4 regions of the Polaromonas sp. P4_F9 genome follow, and region 1 is predicted to be linked to each of the others. Evidence: predicted binding sites of a transcription regulator. Region 1 holds the regulator's gene; each other region holds the start of a gene.
The links. Region 1 encodes sigma-54, which starts transcription at its own class of promoters, with help from an activator protein. Its sites were predicted from a motif close to TGGCANGNAANCTGCTTT; they were not measured.
Positions count from the first base shown of each region.

Region 2: the regulator sigma-54 is predicted to act here: its motif matches at 2,646-2,663, upstream of AC1DUB_RS14325 (ammonium transporter).
Region 3: the regulator sigma-54 is predicted to act here: its motif matches at 3,604-3,621, upstream of glnA (type I glutamate--ammonia ligase).
Region 4: the regulator sigma-54 is predicted to act here: its motif matches at 2,271-2,288, upstream of AC1DUB_RS16545 (transglutaminase family protein).

Region 1 covers NZ_JBFUJT010000016.1:34,462-40,128, reverse strand. Annotated here, with positions in the region: gene AC1DUB_RS15340 (SPOR domain-containing protein) at 1-167, shown strand, start outside; gene AC1DUB_RS15335 (thiol:disulfide interchange protein DsbA/DsbL) at 313-975, shown strand; gene lptA (lipopolysaccharide transport periplasmic protein LptA) at 1,138-1,749, shown strand; gene lptB (LPS export ABC transporter ATP-binding protein) at 1,764-2,600, shown strand; gene AC1DUB_RS15320 (RNA polymerase factor sigma-54) at 2,742-4,289, shown strand; gene AC1DUB_RS15315 (THUMP domain-containing class I SAM-dependent RNA methyltransferase) at 4,313-5,667, shown strand, end outside.
Region 2 covers NZ_JBFUJT010000014.1:137,847-143,513, reverse strand. Annotated here, with positions in the region: gene AC1DUB_RS14340 (hypothetical protein) at 1-82, shown strand, start outside; gene AC1DUB_RS14335 (zf-HC2 domain-containing protein) at 376-609, opposite strand; gene AC1DUB_RS14330 (sigma-70 family RNA polymerase sigma factor) at 667-1,233, opposite strand; gene AC1DUB_RS14325 (ammonium transporter) at 1,363-2,565, opposite strand; yybP-ykoY riboswitch at 2,746-2,949, shown strand; gene AC1DUB_RS14320 (TMEM165/GDT1 family protein) at 2,951-3,514, shown strand; gene metX (homoserine O-succinyltransferase MetX) at 3,753-4,916, shown strand; gene metW (methionine biosynthesis protein MetW) at 4,913-5,521, shown strand; gene AC1DUB_RS14305 (chromate resistance protein ChrB domain-containing protein) at 5,662-5,667, shown strand, end outside.
Region 3 covers NZ_JBFUJT010000021.1:87,724-93,390, reverse strand. Annotated here, with positions in the region: gene AC1DUB_RS18540 (DUF2726 domain-containing protein) at 1-706, opposite strand, end outside; partial or broken gene AC1DUB_RS18535 (sterol desaturase family protein) at 1,442-1,543, shown strand; gene AC1DUB_RS18530 (EI24 domain-containing protein) at 1,666-2,592, shown strand; gene AC1DUB_RS18525 (competence/damage-inducible protein A) at 2,627-3,451, shown strand; gene glnA (type I glutamate--ammonia ligase) at 3,673-5,088, shown strand; gene AC1DUB_RS18515 (hypothetical protein) at 5,280-5,667, shown strand, end outside.
Region 4 covers NZ_JBFUJT010000017.1:174,104-179,770, reverse strand. Annotated here, with positions in the region: gene AC1DUB_RS16560 (cytochrome b) at 1-52, shown strand, start outside; gene AC1DUB_RS16555 (YceI family protein) at 49-600, shown strand; gene AC1DUB_RS16550 (YceI family protein) at 624-1,202, shown strand; gene AC1DUB_RS16545 (transglutaminase family protein) at 1,264-2,085, opposite strand; gene AC1DUB_RS16540 (alpha-E domain-containing protein) at 2,363-3,325, opposite strand; gene AC1DUB_RS16535 (circularly permuted type 2 ATP-grasp protein) at 3,328-4,824, opposite strand; gene AC1DUB_RS16530 (DNA internalization-related competence protein ComEC/Rec2) at 4,998-5,667, opposite strand, start outside.

The DNA.
Region 1 (5,667 bases):
TCATGCTGCTGGGCGTGCAGGCCAAGGTGAGTGAGCGCGAGCAGTCGGGCCGAACGGTGTACCGCGTGCGCGTTGGCCCCTTTGATAAAAAAGAAGACGCCGACAAGGTCAAGGAGCGGCTGGACGGCAACTCGATAGAAACAGCCCTCGTCAGGGTGCAGCGCTAACCGGGGTGAACTTTTATGGGCGGGGGCGTACCAACCCCTGTACGAAACGGCCGGCCGGCTTGTTTTTTTCACTGAATAAGTAAGTGGCCGCTTTGCAAAATACCCCCACACAGACCCACAGACCAGGAAACCAGGAGAAAAATTGATGCAACGACGTGAGTTTTCGCTTTCAGCCGCTACCGTGGCAGCCGCCGCCACTTGGGGAGGCGTTGCGCTGCCCACAGCCGCGCAGGCTCAGGCCCGCGCCTTCAAGGAGGGAACGGATTATTTGACGCTGGGCAAACCCGCTCCCACCGACGTGCCTGCCGGCCAGGTCGAAGTGGTGGAATTCTTCTGGTACAGCTGCCCGCATTGCAACGCCTTTGAGCCGCAACTCGAGGCCTGGATCCAGAAAGCGCCCAAAGACGTGACCGTCAGGCGCGTGCCGGTAGCCTTTCGTCCCGATTTTGAGCCGCAGCAGCGTCTTTTTTATGTGCTGGAAGCCATGGACAAGCTCAATGAGCTGCACAAAAAGGTGTTCAATGCGATCCATATCGAGCGTCAGGCGCTGAACACGGCGGATCAGGTGGCGGCCTGGGCGGAGAAGCAGGGCCTGAACAAGGCCAAGTTTGTCGAGCTGTACAACTCGTTTTCCGTCAGCACCAAGGCGCGCAAGGCCACCCAGTTGCAGGACACCTACGCGGTCGACGGCGTGCCGGCCCTGGGCGTCGGCGGGCGTTACTACACGTCTGGCCAGCTGGCCCAGAACATGGACAGGGCCCTGCAGGTCACCGATTACCTGATCGCGCAATCGCGCAAGGCCAAATAAGCGCGCGGCAAGTCGGCAAGTCACACGCCGGCGCCCGGCGTTGGCCCGAAAACCCGCCCACCCGTGGCGGGTTTTTTTATGGGCCCAATTTGGCCCTGGCCGCCATTCCCGGAGCTGGCATGGCTACAATCACTCAAAACAAGCAGCAAGATTCGTGCCTTTATGAAACACCCCATTTTTCCCTTGATCGTGCTGGCCGCACTGGCGGCCGGGGCCGTGTTTCCCGCCGCGGCCGAGCGGGCTGACCGCGACAAGCCGATGAATGCGGAGGCCGATGCCCTGCGTTACGACGACCTGAAACAAACCAGCGTGTTCACCGGCAATGTGGTGATCACCAAGGGCACCACCATTGTCCGGGGCGAACGGGTGGATGTCAGCCAGGATCCCCAGGGCTACCAGCAGGCCCTGGCCGTGGCGGCGCCGGGCAAGCTGGCCTTTTACCGGAAAAAGCGCGATGGCGTGGACGAGTACATCGAAGGGGAAGGCGAGCGGATCGAATACGACAGCCGTGCCGACACCGTCAAATTCATCAAGCAGGCCGTGGTGCGGCGCTACAACGGCGCGACCCTGGTCGATGAAACGACCGGCTCCCTGATTGTTTATGACAACAACACCGATGTGTTCACTGTGGATGGGGGCGCGCAAAACCGCACGGCCACCAATCCCACGGGGCGGATTCGCGCCATGCTGTCGCCGCGCGGCGCCGCATCGGCACCGCAGCCGCCGGCCGGACCCGCGCTCCGTTTGCGTCCCGGCACCACGCTGGGGCCATGACGGAAAGCCGAAAAATGGACAGAACGGACAATCAACCCGCGGATGCGGTGACTGACACATCGTCGGTCAATACCCCGGCAGCCAATACTCCGGCGGCCAGCACCGCACCGCCGAGCCGTCTGGTGGCCCAGGGGCTGCAGAAATCCTATGGCAGCCGCAAGGTGGTGCAGGATGTCTCGCTGTCCGTGCAAAAAGGCGAGGTGGTGGGCCTGCTGGGCCCCAATGGCGCGGGAAAAACCACGTCGTTTTACATGATCGTGGGGTTGGTGCGTGCCGATGCGGGCGAGATCTCCATCGACGGCCAGTCGGTCGAGCACATGCCGATTCACCTGCGCGCGCGCCTCGGGCTGAGCTACCTGCCGCAGGAAGCGTCGATTTTTCGCAAGCTCACCGTGGAAGAGAATGTGCGCGCCGTGCTGGAGTTGCAGCTGGACGCCAGCGGCAAGCCGCTGGGCCGCGCAGACCTTGAAAAGCGGCTCGAAGCGCTGCTGCAGGATTTGCGGGTCGATCATTTGCGCGACTCGCCGGCGCCGGCGCTGTCGGGCGGTGAGCGCCGCCGCGTCGAGATTGCGCGCGCCCTGGCGACGCAGCCGCGGTTCATCCTGCTCGACGAGCCTTTTGCCGGTATTGATCCGATCGCCGTGATCGAAATCCAGCGCATCATCGGTTTCCTGAAGTCGCGCGGCATTGGCGTGCTGATCACCGACCACAATGTCCGCGAAACGCTGGGCATTTGCGACCATGCCTACATCATCAGTGACGGCCATGTGCTGGCGACCGGCACCCCTTCCGAGATTGTGAACAATGCCGATGTACGCCGCGTTTACCTCGGTGAACACTTCAGAATGTGATGGCTCCCCCCCGTTGTCGCTCACTGCGTGTAGCTCCCTCCCCCCTGCAGGGGGCGGCGCCTGCGCCCCGGCAAAGCCGGTTGCACGGCCCCCGCTTGGTTAATACATCCCAATTCGTTTTGTCGTGCGCTTAGGGATGCCATGAAACAAGGCCTTTCCCTCAGGGTCTCGCAGCATCTGGCGCTCACGCCGCAACTGCAGCAGTCGATCCGCCTGTTGCAGCTGTCCACCCTTGAGCTGAGCCAGGAAGTCGAGCAGATGCTCGATGAAAATCCGTTCCTGGAAGTGTCGGAAGAAGCCGCGCCGCGCGAGGAGTTTGGCCTGGAGAATGCCGATACGCCGGTCAGCCAGGACAGCCGGGAGTTTGAGTTTGCTGGTGATTCAGTAGCAGGAAGCCCTGATGAACCAAGGGTTGCAAGCCAAAACGATGTAGATACAGGGCCCGAGATCAGCTCCGAGGCCAAGCTGGAAGAAAGCTGGGAGGGCGACGGCACGGTGGAGTCGGCGCCGGACGACAGCGAATGGGGCGGCGACGCGCCTGCCCGCAAGAACAATGTGGATGACAGCGAGGCCGAGGCTTCCGACCTGGCCCGCAGCCATGAGTCGCTGCAGGACCATTTGCACCGTCAGTCGCTCGGCCTGCGCCTGTCGGAGGAAGACCAGGCGGCGCTGCATTTCCTGATCGAGTCGCTCAATGACGACGGCTACCTCGAAGACAGTCTCGCGTCACTGGCCGCCGGCCTGGCGGGCGACGACCTTGAGCAGGCGGAAGAGCTGGAGCAGCACTTTGCCATGGCCCTGAAGCTGCTGCAGCACATGGAGCCCGCCGGCGTCGGTGCCCGCAACCTGGCCGAGTGTCTCGGCCTGCAACTGCTCGACTGCAAGGACTGCGACGAGACCCGCGCAGCGATCGCCATGTGCAAGCAGCCCATGGAGCTGCTGGCCAAGCGGGATATGAAGCGCCTGTCCTACCTGTGCGGATTTCCGGAGAGCGTGATCCGGGGCGCCATCGCCGTGATCGGCCGGCTGGACCCCAAGCCCGGGCGGCGGTTTGTCAACGTCGAGCGCAACCTCATCGTGCCCGACGTGATCGTCGTCAAGTCGGGCCGCGGCTTCAAGGTCTCCCTCAACAGCGAGGTCATGCCCCGCCTGCGCGTGCACGACATCTATGCCAATGCGCTGAAGCAGCACAAGGGCCAGAATGGGCAGGCCCTGCAGCAGCGCTTGCAGGAGGCACGCTGGTTCATCAAGAACATCCAGCAGCGCTTTGACACCATCCTGCGCGTGAGCAGTGCGATTGTGGAGCGACAAAAGAATTTCTTCACACACGGCGAGCTGGCCATGCGTCCGCTGGTGCTGCGCGAAATTGCCGACGAACTGGGCCTGCACGAGTCCACCATCTCGCGCGTCACCACGGCCAAGTACATGAGCACGCCGTTCGGCACCTTCGAGCTCAAGTACTTTTTCGGCTCCGCGCTGGGCACCGAGACCGGCGGCAACGCCTCCAGCACGGCGGTGCGCGCCCTCATCAAGCAGTTTGTCTCGTCCGAGAGCCTGAAAAAGCCGCTCAGCGACAACCAGATTTCCGAAATGCTCAAGGAGCAGGGCATTGAATGCGCGCGCCGCACCGTGGCCAAGTACCGCGAGGCTTTGCGCATCGCGCCTGCCAACCTGCGCAAATCGCTTTGAAAGAGCCCCTTGAGGCCCTACTTATGAACCAACTTCAACTCTTTTTACCCTGCGCCGCCGGCGTCGAGGCCTTGCTGGCCAGCGAGGTCAAACGCATCACCGGCATCGAGGGCAAGGCCTGGCGCGCCGGTGTGCAGTTGCAGGGCTCCTGGCGCGATGCCCTGCAGCTCAACCTGCACAGCCGCCTGGCCCAGCGTGTGCTGATCGAGCTGCAGCACAACCAGTACCGCAGCGAGCAGGACCTCTACAACGCGGCAGCCAGCGTCGCATGGGAGATCTGGTTCACGCCCAAGCAGACCTTCAAGGTCGAGATCACCGCGCAGCACAGCCCGCTGACCAGCCTGAACTTTGCAGCGCTCAAGGTCAAGGACGCCATTGCCGACCGCTTCCGTGCCAAGTACGAGGTGCGCCCCGATGTGGACACGCGCTGGCCCGACGTGCGCGTGTATGTGCACCTGACGACCGACACGGCGACCATCTACATCGACACCTCGGGCGAGCCGCTCTTCAAGCGCGGCTGGCGCGAAGACAAGGGAGACGCTCCCCTGAAGGAAACACTGGCCGCCGCCATGATTGCCGCCAGCGGCTGGGACCAGCAGTGCAAAGAGGGTGTGCCACTGTACGACCCGTGCTGCGGCTCCGGCACCATCGTGATTGAGGCGGCGCAGATTGCCTGCAATATCGCGCCCGGCATCAACCGCCGCTTTGCCTTTCAGAAGTATTTGCCCTTCCAGGCCCATGTGTGGGAGGGGCTGCTCGACCAGGCCGAGGCCGCCATCACGGAGCCGACGGCACCGGTGTTTGGCAGCGATGTGTCGTTCCGCATGGTGGATTTTGCCGAGCGCAATGCCGAGCGCGCGGGCGTGGCCAACGCCGTGCAGCTGCGCGGCGGTGATGCGCTGCAGCGCATGCCGCCCGCGCCGTCCGGCGTGATGCTGGTGAACCCCCCCTATGGCGAGCGCATTGACGTGGCCGGCGTGGCCGGCATCACCGGCGTGCAGGGACGCGACCAGCGGCGCCAGCAGGGCCATGGCGTCAGCGGCTCCTGGGACGGCACCCAGGCCATCGACGAGTTTGGCCAGCCGCTGCCGCGTGATGCATCCGAAGCCGGCCAGGCCGACGCTCCGCGCGACCGCTCGGCCAACCCGGGGCGCGAGCAGGCACAGACGGAAACCGGCGAAGAAGCCTCCGACTTCTTTCCCCGGCTGGCCACGCACTGGAAGAAGAACTACGCCGGCTGGACGGCTCATGTGCTCACGCCCGACCTGAAGCTGCCCGGCAAGATGCGCCTGAAGGAGTCGCGCCGCGTGCCCATGTGGAACGGCCCGATCGAATGCCGGCTGTTCCGCTTTGATATGGTGGCCGGCTCGGCGCGCGG
Region 2 (5,667 bases), on a different contig from region 1:
GAAAACGCTGGACGGACAAGCTGAAGCGGTTGCTGATGCAGGAATTAAATCAAGGCTGAAGCTAATGTTTCAGAAGAGTTAGCGCCTACACACCACAAAGCCTTCGGTGCGACCCCTGCCCCAGAATATCCCGCCGCGGGCTCGCCAGACCGTGGACATGCAGGAGGGCAACTGGCTGCTGAAGCGCCGCAAACGCCATTGCCGGCACGGGTGCAGGAAAAACAAACCCTGCACCAGACAGGTAAATAGTTACATAAATTTGCAGGGTCAGTGGCCAGTGGCCAGTGGCCAGTGGCCAGTGAGCCAGGCTGGCGCCGGATCTGGACGGGGCAGTTCCATGCCGTGCCCAGCCCCGCTGCGACGACCATCACGGTTTTAGTCGGGTGACGGGTCGGCTGAAGTCTTGTCGGCCGCCCGTTCCGCATCGCTGGTGTAGTTGCGCCAGCGGCGCATGGCGGCGCGCGTGGTCAGGATCTGGTTCTCGAATTTGGGACAGGCTTTGCAGGCCAGCAGATGCAATTTCAGCGCGACGTGGTCGGGCATGCTGAGGACATGGTCTTCCCGCGCAATCAGCAGCGCAGCAGCCTGCCGGCAGGTGCGTCTTAGCAAAGTGATATTCGGTTTCACGCCAAAAAGCCGTTAGGGTTAGGTTAAATGCTTAAATGTTCAGGCGCTGTGCTTGCCAAACCAGTGGATATTCAGGCATTCCTGCAGGCGCAGCCGGGCCCGGTGCAACTGGACATACAGGTTGGTCGGCGTGAGAGACAGCTCCTTACAGACTTCCTGTGAAGAAAGCTGCAGCCATTCACGCATCAGGAACAGCCGGCCCAGCGCCGGCGGCAAGCGCTCCATGCAGGCATCCAGAACTTCGAAGAATTGCACTTGCTGCAAGGTTTGATGGGGGTCTCCCCAATCATTGGGCATCTCGGCAAAGTGGCCGTCGGCCTTGAATGCCAGACGATCAAGCTCGTCGCCCTCCTCGTCAACCTGCGCATCCGGCAGGGCCACCAGCCGTGCGTTGCTGCGAATCAGGTCGATGACCTTGTGCTTGAGGATGCCGACCAGCCAGGTCTTGAGCTGCGAGCGATTGCCGAAACTCTGCGGCCTGGACAGTGCGGCCAGCAATGTTTCCGATACCGCATCTTCCGCCCAGTCGTCATTGCGCAGCTGAAGGCGCGCAAAGCGGAGCAGGTAGACGCGGTGTTCAACCAGCTGTTCTTCAAAAGTCGGCATGGGGGCAGTCTAGCGGCAGCGGGGCTGTTTGTGTGCGCCACGCTGCAATTGGCGGCGAGCGCCCCCGCCCGCGCATGTGCGGGATGCCGGCCGCTGCCCTCATGCCCGCCAGGTTGGCAATTACCACAATTACCAGTTGACTTCCCGGTCAGGCGTAGCGCCGATGCGGTGAACCGACAGGTCGGCGCCTTCAAACTCCTCTTCCTGGCTCAGCCGCAGCCCGAACGAAGCCTTGAGCGCGCCATACACGATAAAGCCCGCCAGCAGCGCCCACGCCACGCCCATGGCGCTGCCGATTAATTGCGCGCCCAAGCTCACCCCGCCCAAGCCACCCAGTGCCTGGCTGCCAAAAATGCCGGCTGCGATTCCGCCCCACGCGCCACACAGGCCATGCAGCGGCCAGACGCCGAGCACGTCGTCAATTTTCCATTTGTTTTGCGTCAGCGTGAACATCACCACAAACACAGCGCCAGCCACACCGCCCACCACCAGCGCGCCCAGCGGATGCATCAGGTCGGAGCCGGCGCACACCGCCACCAGCCCGGCCAGTGGCCCGTTGTGCACAAAACCAGGGTCGTTCTTGCCGAACACCAGCGCGGCCAGGGTACCGCCCACCATGGCCATCAGCGAGTTCACCGCCACCAGCCCGGAAATCTTGTCAATGGTCTGCGCGCTCATCACGTTGAAACCGAACCAGCCGACCGTCAGGATCCAGGCGCCCAGCGCCAGAAACGGAATATTGGAAGGCGGGTGAGCCGAGACCGCGCCGTCCTTGCGGTAGCGGTTGCTGCGTGCGCCGAGCAGAATCACGGCCGGCAGTGCCAGCCAGCCGCCCACCGCATGGACCACGATGGAACCGGCGAAATCGTGAAACTCCGCGCCGGTGAGCGACTTGATCCAGGCCTGCACGCCAAAATGCTGGTTCCAGGCGATGCCTTCGAAGAATGGATAGACCAAGCCCACGATGACGGCCGTTGCAATCAGTTGTGGGTAAAAGCGTGCGCGTTCGGCGATGCCGCCCGAAATAATCGCCGGGATGGCGGCCGCAAATGTCAGCAGAAAGAAGAACTTGACCAGCTCATAGCCGTTTTTAGCGGCAAGTTGTTCCGCGCCGACGAAAAAATGCGTGCCATACGCCACGCCGTAGCCCACCACGAAATAGACCACGGTCGACACCGAGAAGTCGACCAGAATCTTGACCAGTGCATTGACCTGGTTCTTTTTGCGGACGGTGCCCAGCTCCAGAAAGGCAAAACCGGCGTGCATGGCGAGCACCATGATGCCGCCGAGCAGAATGAACAGGGCATCCGAGCCCTGTTTTAGTGCTTCCATAAATTCCTCTTGGGTGAAATGGGGTGTTTTAGTTCTGTTTTGGTGCGTATCTTGGGAAAATCCCGAAACCGCACCAAATACAAGCAAGAAATGCGCCATAAATGTGCGGAGCGGCATCGAAGCGCCGCCGTATGGGTTCATACGCCCTCGCTGCCCGGCCGCGAAGGGTTTGGTAGAATGCAGGCTGTCATTGGGGAGTAGCCTCCTTCCTTGAGTGAGAGGGGTTTGCGTCAACAGACTTGTCTGGCCTTGCAACAGGGCAGGCATGGCGCAAACGGTTTTCCGGACTTGGCGAGACCTTTGACTGCACAGCCTCCATAGCTTGAAAAAGTTATAGGCCGGGGTCGTCGTGCAGTCATGGGTTTTGTACCGGCCGGAGTCATTCATGGAAGCCTTCCTCATCTCCACCGGCATCGTCGCCCTCGCCGAAATGGGCGACAAAACCCAGCTGCTCGCCCTGCTGCTGGCCGCCCGGTTCAGCAAACCCTGGCCCATCGTCCTGGGCATTCTGGTCGCCACCATCGCCAACCACGCCATTGCAGGCGCGCTGGGCGCCTGGGTCACCACGATGATCAGCCCCCAGGCCTTGCGCTGGATTCTGGGGGCATCTTTCCTGGCCATGGCGGCCTGGATGCTGATCCCGGACAGGCTCGAGGATGACGCCGGCGGCCAGTCGCCGAGCCTTGGCGTGTTCGGCACCACCGTACTCGTGTTTTTCCTGGCGGAGATGGGCGACAAAACCCAGATCGCCACGGTCATGCTGGCCGCCCGCTACGACATGTACCTGGGCGTGGTGGCCGGCACCACGCTGGGCATGATGCTGGCCAACGCTCCCGTGGTGTGGCTGGGCGAGCGTGTCACCCGCCTGGTGCCGCTGCGCGTGGTCCACCTCGTGTCCGCGGTGATTTTTGCGGTACTGGGTGTTATCGCGCTGCTGATACCCGCCTGACCGCCGGTGCCCGACAGGCACACCGGTCAGGGCGCCGCTTCAGCCTTGCTATACTTGCCGTAGCGCCGATTTGCTCAGCTTGCGGGCGCTTAAAAAGTACCGCTAAAGACGAACATCCATGAACCCGGACTCGCCCTTAGCGATGCCGGGTTTTCTTTTTGCCGTTTCACTTTCCAGTCCAGTCCAGTCCAGTAAATCCAGTCTTGTTTCGATCACGGGCCTTTTTATCGTGTCTTCTGTGTCTTCTGCTTCAGTCCTTGTTGCCACGCCAAAGTCCATGCACTTTGCGGACGCCCTGCCGCTGCAAAGCGGCGCGTCGATCCGCGCCTATGACCTGAGCTATGAAACCTATGGCGAGCTCAATGCCGACAAATCCAATGCGGTGCTGATCTGCCACGCGCTGAATGCCTCCCACCATGTGGCCGGCGTCTACCTCGACGAGACCGGGCGCATCAAAGGCAAGTCCGAAGGCTGGTGGGACACCATGATCGGCCCGGGCAAGCCGGTGGACACCAATCAGTTTTTTGTCATCGGCGTCAACAACCTGGGTTCCTGTTTTGGCTCCACCGGCCCCATGCAGGTCAATCCGGACACGAATGAAATCTACGGCGCCGACTTCCCGGTGGTCACGGTGGAGGACTGGGTCCACGCGCAGGCCAGGCTGCTCGATGCGCTGGGCATCCAGACGCTGGCGGCCGTCATGGGGGGCAGCCTGGGTGGCATGCAGGCCCTGAGCTGGACGCTGCAATACCCCGAGCGCGTGCGCCATGCGGTGGTGGTGGCCAGCGCGCCCAACCTGACGGCCGAGAACATCGCCTTCAACGAGGTGGCGCGACGCGCCATCGTCACCGACCCGGACTTTCACGGCGGCCATTTTTACCGCCATGGCGTGCTGCCCCAGCGCGGCCTGCGCATTGCCCGCATGATTGGCCACATCACCTACCTGAGCGACGATGTGATGAACGAGAAGTTTGGCCGCAAGCTTCGCGATGCCATCGGCAGCCACGCCAGCGGGTACAGGTTTTCCACCCAGGATGTCGAGTTTCAGATCGAAAGCTATCTGCGCTACCAGGGCGACAAGTTCAGCGAGTACTTCGACGCCAACACCTATTTGCTGATTACCCGCGCGCTCGACTACTTTGATCCAGCCAAGGCATCTGGCGGCAACCTCACCCTGGCGCTGGCCGGCGTCACGGCAAAATTCCTGATGGTGAGCTTCACCACCGACTGGCGCTTTTCACCGGCGCGCAGCCGTGAAATCGTCAAGGCCCTGCTCGACAACCAGCGCGACGTGAGTTATGCCGAAATCGATGCGCCGCACGGGCATGATGCGTTTTTGCTGGAGGACGAGCGCTATCTCGGTGTGGTGCGCTCCTACTTTCAGAGCAAGGTGGCTGTATGAACCTGCCTGTCGAACTCAATGTGGAGCCCTCGGCGGCTCTGCTGTCGATTGCCCGGCTGGTGCCGCATGGCTCGCGCGTGCTCGACCTCGGGTGCGGCACCGGCGAGCTGCTGGCCCACCTGATCCGCGAGCGCGGCTGCTCGGGCTACGGCGTCGAGATCAACGACGCCAATGTGCAGGCCTGCGTGGCACGCGGTGTGAACGTGATCCAGCTGAACCTGGAGGAAGGCCTCGCGATGTTTGGCGACGGCTCGTTTGACGTGGTGCTGCAGATCGACACGCTGCAGCACTTGCGCAATGCTGAAATCATGCTGCGCGAAACTGCTCGCGTGGGCCGCATCGGCATCGTCGCTTTCCCGAACTTCGGCCACTGGCCGAACCGCCTGGCGGTGCTGCGCGGCCGCATGCCGGTCACCAAGGTGCTGCCCTACCAGTGGTACGACACCCCCAACATCCGTGTCGGCACGCTGCAGGATTTTGAAGCGCTGGCATTGCAAAACCGGCTGGAGATTCTCGACCAGTTTGGCCTGCAGGATGGCCGGGAGGTCCGTTTCTGGCCCAATGCCCGGGCCAGCCGTGCGGTCTTCAAGTTCCGCCGCGCCTGACGGCCCCGGTGCGCGGGGGGCAGGCTGGCGCATCGCAGTCGGTGGTGCTACCATTTAGCCATCGGGATTTCAGCCTCCCGACTCTTCACAGATAGACGGTGTCCCGTCCAAGTGCTGGTAACCGACTTGGAGTATTTTTCGTGGAC
Region 3 (5,667 bases), on a different contig from region 1:
GGCGCCCGTCAGTGTGCCTTAACTCACTCGGCATACTGTTGGACTGGATGAGAAATGAATCGTGCCAGTCTGTGGGCATGCTGCTGCTGGTGCTGTCCCGATAGTCATGGGGAGCGTGGCGCTGGCGCATATCGCGTTGCTGAACCAGCGTCTTTTGCAGGTTGGCGCGGGCGGCCGCCACCGCGGCTTGCTCGCGCTTCAGATCCCGGCTCTTCGCGGCCGCTTCCCCGAGGAAGTCATTGCGGAGATCATCCGGGTTTGGCAGCTTTGATGCGTTGATCACGACATAGGCAATACCGCATTGCGCCAGTAAATTGTGCTTCACATTTTTCGCCTTCTGGGACAGTCCGGAAGACTTGGGCACATCGACACACCCAACAATCTGGCCATCCAGGGAACACACGGAAAATGTACAGCTGGTGTTTTTGAGCAGGCTGTACCAGTACAGCCCATTTTCACTGGCGTTAGGCCGGACGAAGCGGGTGACCGGCACCTTGATCATGATGTGATGGTCATCAAAAGTCTCGGCCAGCCAGCGCCAGAGTTGCAATTCCTCGCTGTTCACCAACGGCCGCGCATGCAAGGGCCAATGCCTGGGGATGCGACGTTTTTCCTTCGCAATCCAGCGCAATCGCAGCCAGTACCAAAGGGTGAGCACGCCCATCAAGGGCAGCCCCGCCATCAGTAGTTCTGGATTTTTTGTCATTTACGGCTCCCGGTTTGTCACCAATGCTTACAAGTTACGCTCAACAGGAGTAATTGGGTAGGAAAATAATCACACAATTTTAAAAATGTTACTAAAGTTGTCCGATTCTGTGAATTTCGTGATTTAGGTAACGAAAAACGAGTACTTCCCGTCACATCTAGCAAAATAGCCGGCCGCTAACCTTGCCAAAGGTGTCTCTTTGGGGTAGCCCAAGCCTGCGGGTGTGGCTAAGATTGACTACCAGGCAACGGCGTTCCTGCGCACTTTTAGGGCTTGTGCCACACACATTTGTTGTGTGGCAGCCATTAAATGCCGTTTCATTCGTTTCATTGTGTATGTTAGCCGGACGCTCGATAACGTGCCAGACCATCTGGAACGTCTGGGCCTCCTCTGGTCGGCTCTGGTCGGTCTGCGGGCGTAGCAGGGACTGATCTCCGCTATTGCACTATTTTGCGCTATTGGTTTTGCGGTCAGGCCTTCCGCCAAAAGAACGCAATGACCCGCAGTGATCCCATGGCCATGGGCAGGGCGCTGGCTTTACAGGCAGTGCCCCCTGGGCTTTATCGGGAGGCATTGCTGGGCACCGGAAAACCGGTGATCGCTTCAATGGTTTTTTCGGCCTGGACAAGAACACGACGGGAACCAGGTGCGGAGAGCCGACCATAGGGTGCATTGCCAGCCGGTTGCCTTGATATCCGGCGAATTCATTGCCGCAGCCTGAGGGCTTCAAGGATCCCTACGGGCGTGCGTGACCAGGTCGAAAATAACCGTGACTATGGGCGCGGCTTCTGGTCGCAGCAGTGGATGGGCTTGAAGCGGCTGGCCGGCCGCGCATGAGATGTCCCTGCGCTTTTCACATCGTGTGATGCGCCGATCCACGAGGTGGCCGTTTCGCAGTGGGTGGCCCGGCGGAACATTCCTTCCAGAAGGCTGCCATGCATTGGCGTTATCCTAGCTCCATGAGCAAGCTTTTAGACTCCTTCTGGCGGGCCGCCATGTACTGCCTGCATCCCCGGGTCATCGCCCTGTCGGTCCTTCCCCTGGTGATCATGGCCGCCATCTCACTCGGCCTGGGCTACTTTTTCTGGGAAGGTGCGCTGGCCGCGGTGCGCAGCAACCTTGAAAGCTATGAGCTGGTGGACATGATGGTCCGCTGGCTGGAAGGGCTGGGGCTGAGCGACCTTCGTGTGGTGCTGGCGCCGGTACTGCTGCTGTTCCTGGCCATTCCCGTCATTGTGATTGCCTCGCTGCTGTTTGTGGCGATGTTCATGACGCCCGCCATGGTGGCCCTGGTGGCCGAACGACGGTTTCCGCAACTGGAGCGCAAGCGGGGCGGCTCCCTGCTGGCCAGCCTGTTCTGGTCGCTGGGCTCCACCCTGCTCGCTGTGATTGCACTGGTATTGTCGATTCCCTTGTGGCTGATTCCCCCGCTGATCCTGATCCTGCCGCCGCTGATCTGGGGCTGGCTCACCTACCGCGTCATGTCGTATGACGCGCTGGTGGACCACGCGAGCAGTGAGGAGCGGCGCCAGATTTTCCGGGAAAACCGTGCCGTACTGCTGGGCATCGGCGTGCTCAGCGGCTACCTCGGTGCCGCGCCCAGCCTGATCTGGGCCTCGGGCGCCATGTTCGTGGCGATGGCGCCTATCCTCGTGCCGGTGGCCATCTGGCTATACACCCTGGTTTTTGCTTTTTCGTCGCTTTGGTTTGCCCACTACACGCTCGCCGCCCTGGAGCAACTGCGCAAGAAAAACAACGCGCTGGCACCCGATCCGCTTGCGCAGGAGGCTATTAAATCTATCGCGAACGAATTGGCGCCGACTGCTTCCGAGGGGCCGGCGCCCAGCTTCGGCTCGCTGGGCGGCAATCCCCCTGTCCGGCCTTGATGGCTGTCCTGCCGCAACCTCACGACTGCCCTGTATGACTACAAATTTTGGACTCGTCATCGTTGGCGATGAAATTCTCTCGGGCAAGCGCGCCGACAAGCACCTGCCCAAAACCATCGAGCTGCTGGGTGCCCGCGGCATGCAACTTGGCTACGCCGACTACGTGGGCGACGACCCGGTCCGCATCACCGCCACCCTGGCGCGCGCCTTTGCGGCGGCGCGTACGTCTGGCGATGTGGTGTTTTCCTGCGGCGGCATCGGTGCCACACCGGACGACCACACCCGGCAATGTGCGGCCAAGGCCCTGGGTGTGGAACTGGCCCTCCACCCCGAAGCCAAAAGACTGATCATGGAGCGTATGCAGGACGTGGCGAAAGAGCAGGGGCTGCCCTATGAGCCCGACCGTGAGGACAACATCCACCGCCTGAATATGGGCGTGTTCCCGGTGGGCGCCCAGATCATTCCCAATCCCTACAACAAGATCCCCGGTTTTAGCTGCCAGGCCGGTGAGGGCGCGGTGCACTTTGTTCCGGGCTTCCCGGTCATGGCCTGGCCCATGATGGAGTGGGTGCTCGATCAGCGCTATCCCCATCTGCATCAGAAATCCGCCTACATCGAAAAGTCGGTGATTGTGTTTGGTTCCATGGAAGCCACGCTGACCCCCCTGATGCTCGCTATTGAGGCAGCGCACGTGGGGGTGAAAGTGTTCAGCCTGCCCAGCGTGGATCACCCCGATTACGGCCGCCACATCGAACTGGGCGTCAAGGGCGCGCCGCAGGCGGTGAGCCTGGCTTATCCCGCCTTGCTGGCGGGCTTGCAGAAATTCCAGGTCAAATTAGGCCCTGAGTTGGTGCGTTGAGGGTTTGCACCGATATAGTGCGCTGATGTGATGAACCATCTTGGTGCGGAGGCGGCATGCCTCTTTTTGAGATTCTGACTTCGCAACGACAGAATCCGCGCCAGATAACGGCACAATCAGGGGTTTGGCGAAAACCGATCAGCCATCCGCTGTGGCACAAAAAGTGCATTCACCATCCGAAGACAATTTTTTAACAACCATCCAAGCAACAGGAGATTTTGATGGCAAAGACCGTCGCAGACGTCATGAAAATGGTCAAGGAAAACGAAGTCAAGTTTGTTGACTTCCGTTTTACCGACACTCGGGGCAAAGAGCAGCACGTGACGGTGCCTGTCTCCCACTTTGACGAAGACAAGTTCACCTCGGGCCACGCGTTTGACGGTTCATCGATTGCCGGCTGGAAGGGCATTGAAGCCTCCGACATGCAGTTGATGCCTGATCCCAACACCGCGAACATTGACCCGTTCTTCGAAGAAACGACGCTGTTCATGAGCTGCGACGTGCTGGAGCCCAGCGACGGCAAGTCGTATGACCGCGACCCGCGCTCCATCGCCAAGCGCGCCGAAGCCTACCTCAAGGCTTCCGGCCTGGGCGACACGGCCTACTTCGGACCCGAGCCAGAGTTCTTCATCTTTGACGACGTGCGCTGGAACACCGACATGTCGGGTACCTTCTTCAAAATCGAAGAGTACGAAGCCCCCTGGAACTCTGGCGCCAAGCTCGAAGGCGGCAACCGTGGCCACCGTCCCACCGTCAAGGGCGGCTACTTTCCCGTGCCACCGGTCGACAGCACGCAGGACATGCGCGCCGAGATGTCCCTGATCCTCGAATCGCTGGGCATTCCGGTCGAAGTGTTCCACCACGAAGTGGCTGGCGCCGGCCAGAACGAGATCGGCACCCGTTTCAGCACGCTGGTGCAGCGCGCCGACTGGACCCAGATTCTGAAATACGTGGTGCAGAACGTGGCCAATGCCTACGGCAAAACCGCGACCTTCATGCCCAAGCCCATCGTGGGCGACAACGGCTCCGGCATGCACGTTCACCAGTCCATCTGGAAAGACGGCAAAAACCTGTTTGCCGGCGACGGCTATGCGGGCCTGTCCGATTTCGCCCTGTACTACATCGGCGGCATCATCAAGCACGCCCGTGCCCTGAATGCGATCACCAACCCCGGCACCAACAGCTACAAGCGCCTGGTTCCCGGCTACGAAGCACCGGTCAAGCTGGCCTATTCGGCCAAAAACCGCTCGGCTTCGATCCGCATTCCGTATGTGGCGAACCCCAAGGGCCGTCGCATTGAAGCGCGCTTTCCCGATCCGCTGGCCAACCCTTACCTTTGCTTCTCCGCACTGATGATGGCCGGCCTCGACGGCGTCGAGAACAAGATCCATCCGGGCGAAGCCGCTACCAAGGACCTCTACCATCTGCCGCCCGAGGAAGATGCAAAAGTGCCAACCGTCTGCCACAGCCTGGACCAGGCGCTGGACTGCCTCAACGCGGATCGCGGCTTCCTGACCAAAGGCGGCGTGTTCACCGACAGCATGCTGGACGCCTACATTGAGTTGAAGATGGGTGAAGTGACGCGTCTGCGCATGGCCACGCACCCCATCGAGTTCGAGATGTATTACTCCCTGTAATCAACTCCCTGCAATCAGGGCTGCAGGCTCCCGGCCACTTACTGTTGCTTACGGTTTGTGGCCAAAAAAGGACGGCAAATGCCGTCTTTTTTTATGGCTGGTGGGTAATGGGGGCGCTGACTTTGTGTTTTTACCGCTTTGCAGCATACTGATAGACCGTCCTTTGCCTCCGCGGGCATCTGGAGTTCCGAATGAAAACCACTTTATCGCTGTCCCTCTTGTCCATGCTGCTGGCCGGTGCGGGAAGTACCGCATGGGCCCAGCAGGTTTACCGTTGTGTTGCCGCCAATGGTGGCGTGCCCGAGTACATCAACAACACCAAGGATGCCCAGAACCGGAATTGCAAGCTGCTGTCGGGGGGCAATGTCACCGTGGTGCAGGGCAACCCGGTGCCCAGGGCGCCTGTGCGCGTCGCTGCGGCGGCAACTTCAGGCGGTCCGCGAACCGATGGCAGCCCGGAGCAGCGTGCGCGCGACAGTGACTCGCGCGCCATTCTGGAGTCCGAGCTGAAAAAGGCTGAGGCCCGATTGGCCGAGCAGCAAAAAGAGTACAACAACGGCGAGCCGGAAAAGCAGGGCA
Region 4 (5,667 bases), on a different contig from region 1:
CCGGGACGGCTTGCTGGGCCGGATGTTCCGGTTCAAAGGGAGGGGTGAATGAAAATCGTCGCTGTGGCTGCGGCCCTGCTCCTGTCATGCGCCTGCGCCCAGGCCGCTGAATACCGGCGGCTGGACCTGGCGGCCAGCCATATCCGCTTTACCTCGCGGCAAATGGGCGTGCCGGTGGATGGGGCTTTCCGCAAATTCGACGCCAGCCTGGCCTTCGACCCCGAGGTGCCCACCACGGCCCGCGGACAGCTGCGCATCGACCTGTCCAGCGTCGACACCGGCCTGCGGGAGGTCAATGAAGAGGTGGTGGGCGCGCAGTGGTTCGATGCCAGCCGCCATCCCGAGGCGCGCTTCGAGATGCGCCAGATCCAGTCGCAGGGCGCTGGCCGGTTCCAGGTCAGCGGGGTCCTCAGCATCAAGGGCACCAGCCAGCCCGTGCTGGTCAACGCGGAGCTCAAGACCCGCGGCAAGCAAGCCGTCATGGAAGGCTCTTTTGTGATGAAACGCCTGGATTTCGGCATCGGCGGAGGCACCTGGGGCGATGTTCGCGTGGTGGCCAACGAGGTGACGGTGCAGTTTCACCTGGTCCTTGAACCGTAGCGGCCCACCGTCAGGAGTTACTCATGAAAAAAATGAAAAAACTTGTTGTAGCGCTGCTGGGCAGTCTGTTCCTGGCTTCGGCGTTCGCCGTCGTCGATGTGTATGAGCGCGACCCGGACCACACCTTCGCCTGGTTCGAGTTCAACCACCTGGGCTACAGCACGCAGCGCGACCGTTTCGACAAGGTCGACGCGACCATCACCCTGGATCTTGACAACCAAGTGGGCAGCGTGGAGGTGAGCATCGACGTCCAGTCGATCAGCACCGGCTCGCTACTGTTCGACCAGGTCCTGCGCAGCGACATGTTCTTTGATGCCGAGCGGTTTCCCGTCATCACCTTCAAGTCGAGCCGTCTGAGCTTCGGCAAGCTCGATGACGTCACCGCCGTCGAAGGCAATCTGACGGTCAAGGGCATCACCCGGCCCGTGACCCTGACGGTCACGCACTTCAAATGCATGATGCACCCGATGTTGCGCAAACCAGCCTGCGGGCTCAACGCTACCGGCAAAGTCAAACGCAGTGAGTTCAATCTGGGCCGGTTCGTGCCGCTGATCAGGGACGAAATCACGCTCCATGTGTCGATGGAGGCGCTCAAGCATTGAGGACCCCCATGCCCCCTGCGCTGTTCTGCGCCCTGCTGGCGACGGGCCAGCGCAGCGCCCTTCAAACGGGCTGAATCGTGATGTCCACCGTCATGGTTTCCTTGCCACCGCCCTGCCGCACACCCTTGGCCGGCGGGCACGCGTTGTAGTCGGTTCCCATGGCCAGCCGAACATGACGCTCGTCAATCAGACAGCTGTGGGTTACATCGATGCTGACCCAGCGCCGGCTGGCAACGTCCAGGCACACATCCACCCAGGCATGGCTGGCCAGGTCAGGCTCGTTGGCGGCGTAGAAATAACCGCTCACATAACGCGCAGGAATGCCCAGGCTGCGGCAGATCGCCACCATCACGTGCGCCTGGTCCTGGCACACGCCCGCACCGGCCCTGAACGCTTCCAGTGCCGTGGTCGTCACGCTGGTGCTATTTTTTTGATAACTTACCGCCTCAGCAACACCCTGGCTCAAGGCCAACAGCATGCCCAACTCGGCCTTGCCGCGGGTGGCGGAAGGCGTGACAAAACGGCGACCGAACTCAGCCAGCACCGGATCCGGCTGGGCCAGATGCGTGGCCCGCAAAAAAAAGTCCGGATGCGGCAGGCTCGCGGCATCGGTGAACTCGGCCACTCCCAGGGTTTCAACGTCCCCAGCCGCATTGACCAGGCTCCAGCGTACGTTGTCAGACTCCTGGCCGACGAACGTGTAGGAATGGATGGGATTGCCAAAGGCGTCGAGCTGGGAAAAAAGTTTTTCGGGCGCACCCAGGCTCCAGAAATACACTGTTTGCGCCGGGCCGGACTGCGGGGTCAGCCAAAGCGTCTGCAACGCGTAGCGCAGGGGCTCTGTATAGCGGTAGTCGGTCGTATGCCTCACGTGCAGCTTCATGGAATAAGAGCCCCCACGTTCGTTCGCTTCGCGTAACTCTCTGCCCCCCTCGGGGGCTGGCCTTGCTTGGGGCGGCCCGGCGCTGCGGCCATCRCCCCCACGTTCGCTCGCTTCGCGTAACTCTCGAGGCCTTGCAGGCCGCGGCTTGCGAGACGCTGCGCCTCTGTCGCCTGTCCAAACCTGCTCAAGCAGGTTTGGAGCCGCAGGCTCCAGCCCCTCGGGGGCTGGCCTTGCTTGGAGCGGCCCGGCGCTGCGGCCCCCGTAACCTCATGCTGTTTCAATTGGTCGCCGGAACGAGGAATTCGCGGCTGATGTGCGCGCCGATTTCGTTGACCCGGTCCAGGAACTGGGTTAGGAAAGCATGCAAGCCGGTCGCGAGGATTTCGTCAATGCGGGCGTACTGCAAATCGGCCCGCAGTTTGCCGGCGCGGCGCTGCGTTTCGCTGGACGCATCGCTGGTCACCATGGCGAGATTGCTCATGAGCTCGTTCAGGCAGGCCAGCAGGGAGCGCGGCATGTCGGCCCGCAGGATCAGCAGCTCGGCCACGCGCTCGGGCTTGATGACGTCACGGTACACCTTGCGGTACACCTCAAAGCCGGACACGCTGCGCAAAATCGCGCTCCAGTGGTAAAAATCGTACTCTTGGTCTTTCTCGCCGGTTGCGCCGAGAAAATCATTTTCCACGGCATGGAACTTCACATCCACCAGCCGGGCCGTGTTGTCGGCTCGTTCCAGAAACGTCCCCAGGCGCAAAAAATGAAACGCCTCGTCCTGCAGCATGGTGCCCGCGGTCACACCGCGCGAGAGGTGCGAACGGAATTTGACCCATTCAAAAAACTGGCCGGGGTCACGCTCAAAATCGCTGTTGCGCAGCATGCGGATGATTTCCAGGTAAGTCTGGTTTTGCGTCTCCCACACCTCGGTGGTCAGCGTGCCCCGCACGGCGCGGGCATTTTCGCGGGCGTTTTTCAGGCACGAGATGATGCTTGACGAGTTTTTCTCGTCACGCACCATGAAGTCCATCACTTCACGCGGATTGATGCTGTCGCCGTACCTGGCGGCATAGGCCGGTTTGAGCTCGCTGATGCTCAGCAGGCTCTGCCAGCCGCCTTGCGCCACGGCCGCGGACTGGGGCAACAGCGAGGTCTGGTAGTTCACGTCGAGCATGCGCGCGGTGTTCTCAGCGCGCTCGGTGTAGCGCGACATCCAGAAAAGGTGATCTGCAGTTCTCGATAGCATGATCAGTTCCCTCCAATCGGTGACTGCGACTGTGACTGCCATTGCATGGGCGCCGCCGAACTTCCTTCCAGAATCCAGGTGTCCTTGGTGCCGCCCCCCTGTGAGGAGTTCACCACCAGCGAGCCATCCTTCAGCGCCACGCGGGTGAGGCCGCCCGGCACCATCTGCACGTCCTTGCCGCTCAGCACAAAGGGCCGCAGGTCAATGTGTCGCGGCGCCACGCCGCTTTCGACATAAGTGGGGCAGGTCGACAGGCTCAGCGTGGGCTGGGCAATATAGCCCGCGGGATTGGCCAGCAGCGCCTGGCGGAAGTCCTCGATTTCGGCCTGGGTGGCGGCCGGCCCCACCAGCATGCCGTAGCCCCCCGCGCCATGAACTTCCTTGACGACCAGGTCCTTGAGGTTGGCCAGGGTGTACTGCAGGTCTTCGGCATTGCGGCACATGTAAGTCGGCACGTTCTTGAGGATGGGTTTTTCGCCCAGGTAGAACTCGATCATTTTCGGCACGTACGGATAGATCGACTTGTCGTCTGCCACACCGGTGCCGATGGCGTTGCACAGCGACACATTGCCGCTGCGGTAGACATTGAGCAGCCCCGCGCAGCCCAGCGTGGAGTCGGGACGGAAAGCCAGCGGGTCCAGAAAATCGTCATCGACACGGCGGTAGATCACGTCCACCCGCCGGGGTCCGCGCGTGGTGCGCATGTAGACAAAGTTGTCCCTGACAAACAGGTCCTGGCCTTCGACCAGTTCCACGCCCATTTGCTGCGCCAGGAAGGCGTGTTCAAAATAGGCCGAGTTGTACATGCCGGGCGTGAGCACCACGACCGTCGGCTCGGCCGTGGCGGGCGGAGCCATCGCCCGGAGTGTCTCCAGCAACAGGTCGGGGTAGTGGGCCACCGGGGCCACGCGGTTCTCGCTGAAGAGTTCGGGGAACAGCCGCATCATCATCTTGCGGTCTTCCAGCATGTAGCTCACGCCGCTGGGGACCCGCAGGTTGTCCTCGAGCACGTAATATTCGCCCTCGCCCTGCGCATTGGGCGCGCGCACGATGTCGATGCCGCTGATGTGAGAGTAAATGTTGCCGGGCACGTCGACGCCCATCATCTCGGGGCGAAACTGGGCATTCTGGAAGATCTGCTCGGACGGAATCACGCCGGCCTTGATGATCTCCTGGCCGTGGTAGACGTCATGGATGAAGCGGTTCAGCGCCGTGACACGCTGCACCAGCCCCTTTTCCATGCTGGCCCATTCATGGGCCGGAATGATCCGGGGAATCAGGTCAAACGGAATCAGCCGCTCGGTACCCGCGCCGTCCTCGTCCTTGGCGCCATACACGGCAAAGGTGATGCCGACGCGGCGAAAAATCATCTCGGCTTCGGCGCGGCGCGCCTCCATCACTTCGGCGGGCTGTTTGGCCAGCCAACGCTGGTAGCCTTGGTAATGGTCACGGACGCTGGACTCCGTTGCATTCATCTCGTCAAACATGGGTCGGCTCATTGGCTTGGTCTCCAGCAAGGTTTGCGCATGGCGTAGTGATGACTAGCTTAGCAAGTTATGCGCCAGATTGGTGAATCGGGTGCCGTATCGCACTTTTCTTTTTCTATTTTGTCCTCTTCTCTTTTCGCCTTTTTTTCTCCTTTTCTCCTCCTTTTTTTCCTTCCTCTTTTTCTTTATGACTCAGGCACATGATGCCAGTAGTGCCGGCCTTGTTGCCGCTGGCACACGATGTCCGCCGGTTTCACGCTCTGCCAGGTGGCGGCGCCACACTGCGGCGACCTGAGCAGCCTGATGCCGCGCTCGCTGTAGCGCGCCACCACCGACTCCACCGGATGGCCAAAGCGGTTGCGGTAACCCGCCTGCGCCACCGCCAGCCGGGGCTGGACAGCGTCGAGGAAGGGGGCGCTCGACGATGTCTTGCTGCCATGGTGCGGTACCAGCAAAAAGTCGGCCTTCAGGCTGGCCGGGCTGGCGCTGCCGGCCAGCCTGAACTCCTGGGCGGACTCGATATCGCCCGCCAGCAAGGCGGTCTGAGCGCCATTGGACACGCGCAACACGCAGCTCATGGCATTGGATTTGTTTGCCGCCTCGTAGTCGGCGGCCACCGGGTGCAGCACCTCGAAAGTCACCGCGTCCCAGACCCAGCGCTGGCCCGCCGTACAGCGGGCCGATTTGCGCAGCGCCTGCAACTCATGGCTGTCTTCAATGGAGCTGAGCAGGTTCGCCTGCGGCTGCATGGCCAGCACGGCCGGTGCACCGCCAATGTGGTCGATGTCGCGGTGGCTGAGCATCAGCATGTCCAGCCGCTCGCCGAGGGCCCGCAGCAGCGGAACCAGCACGCGG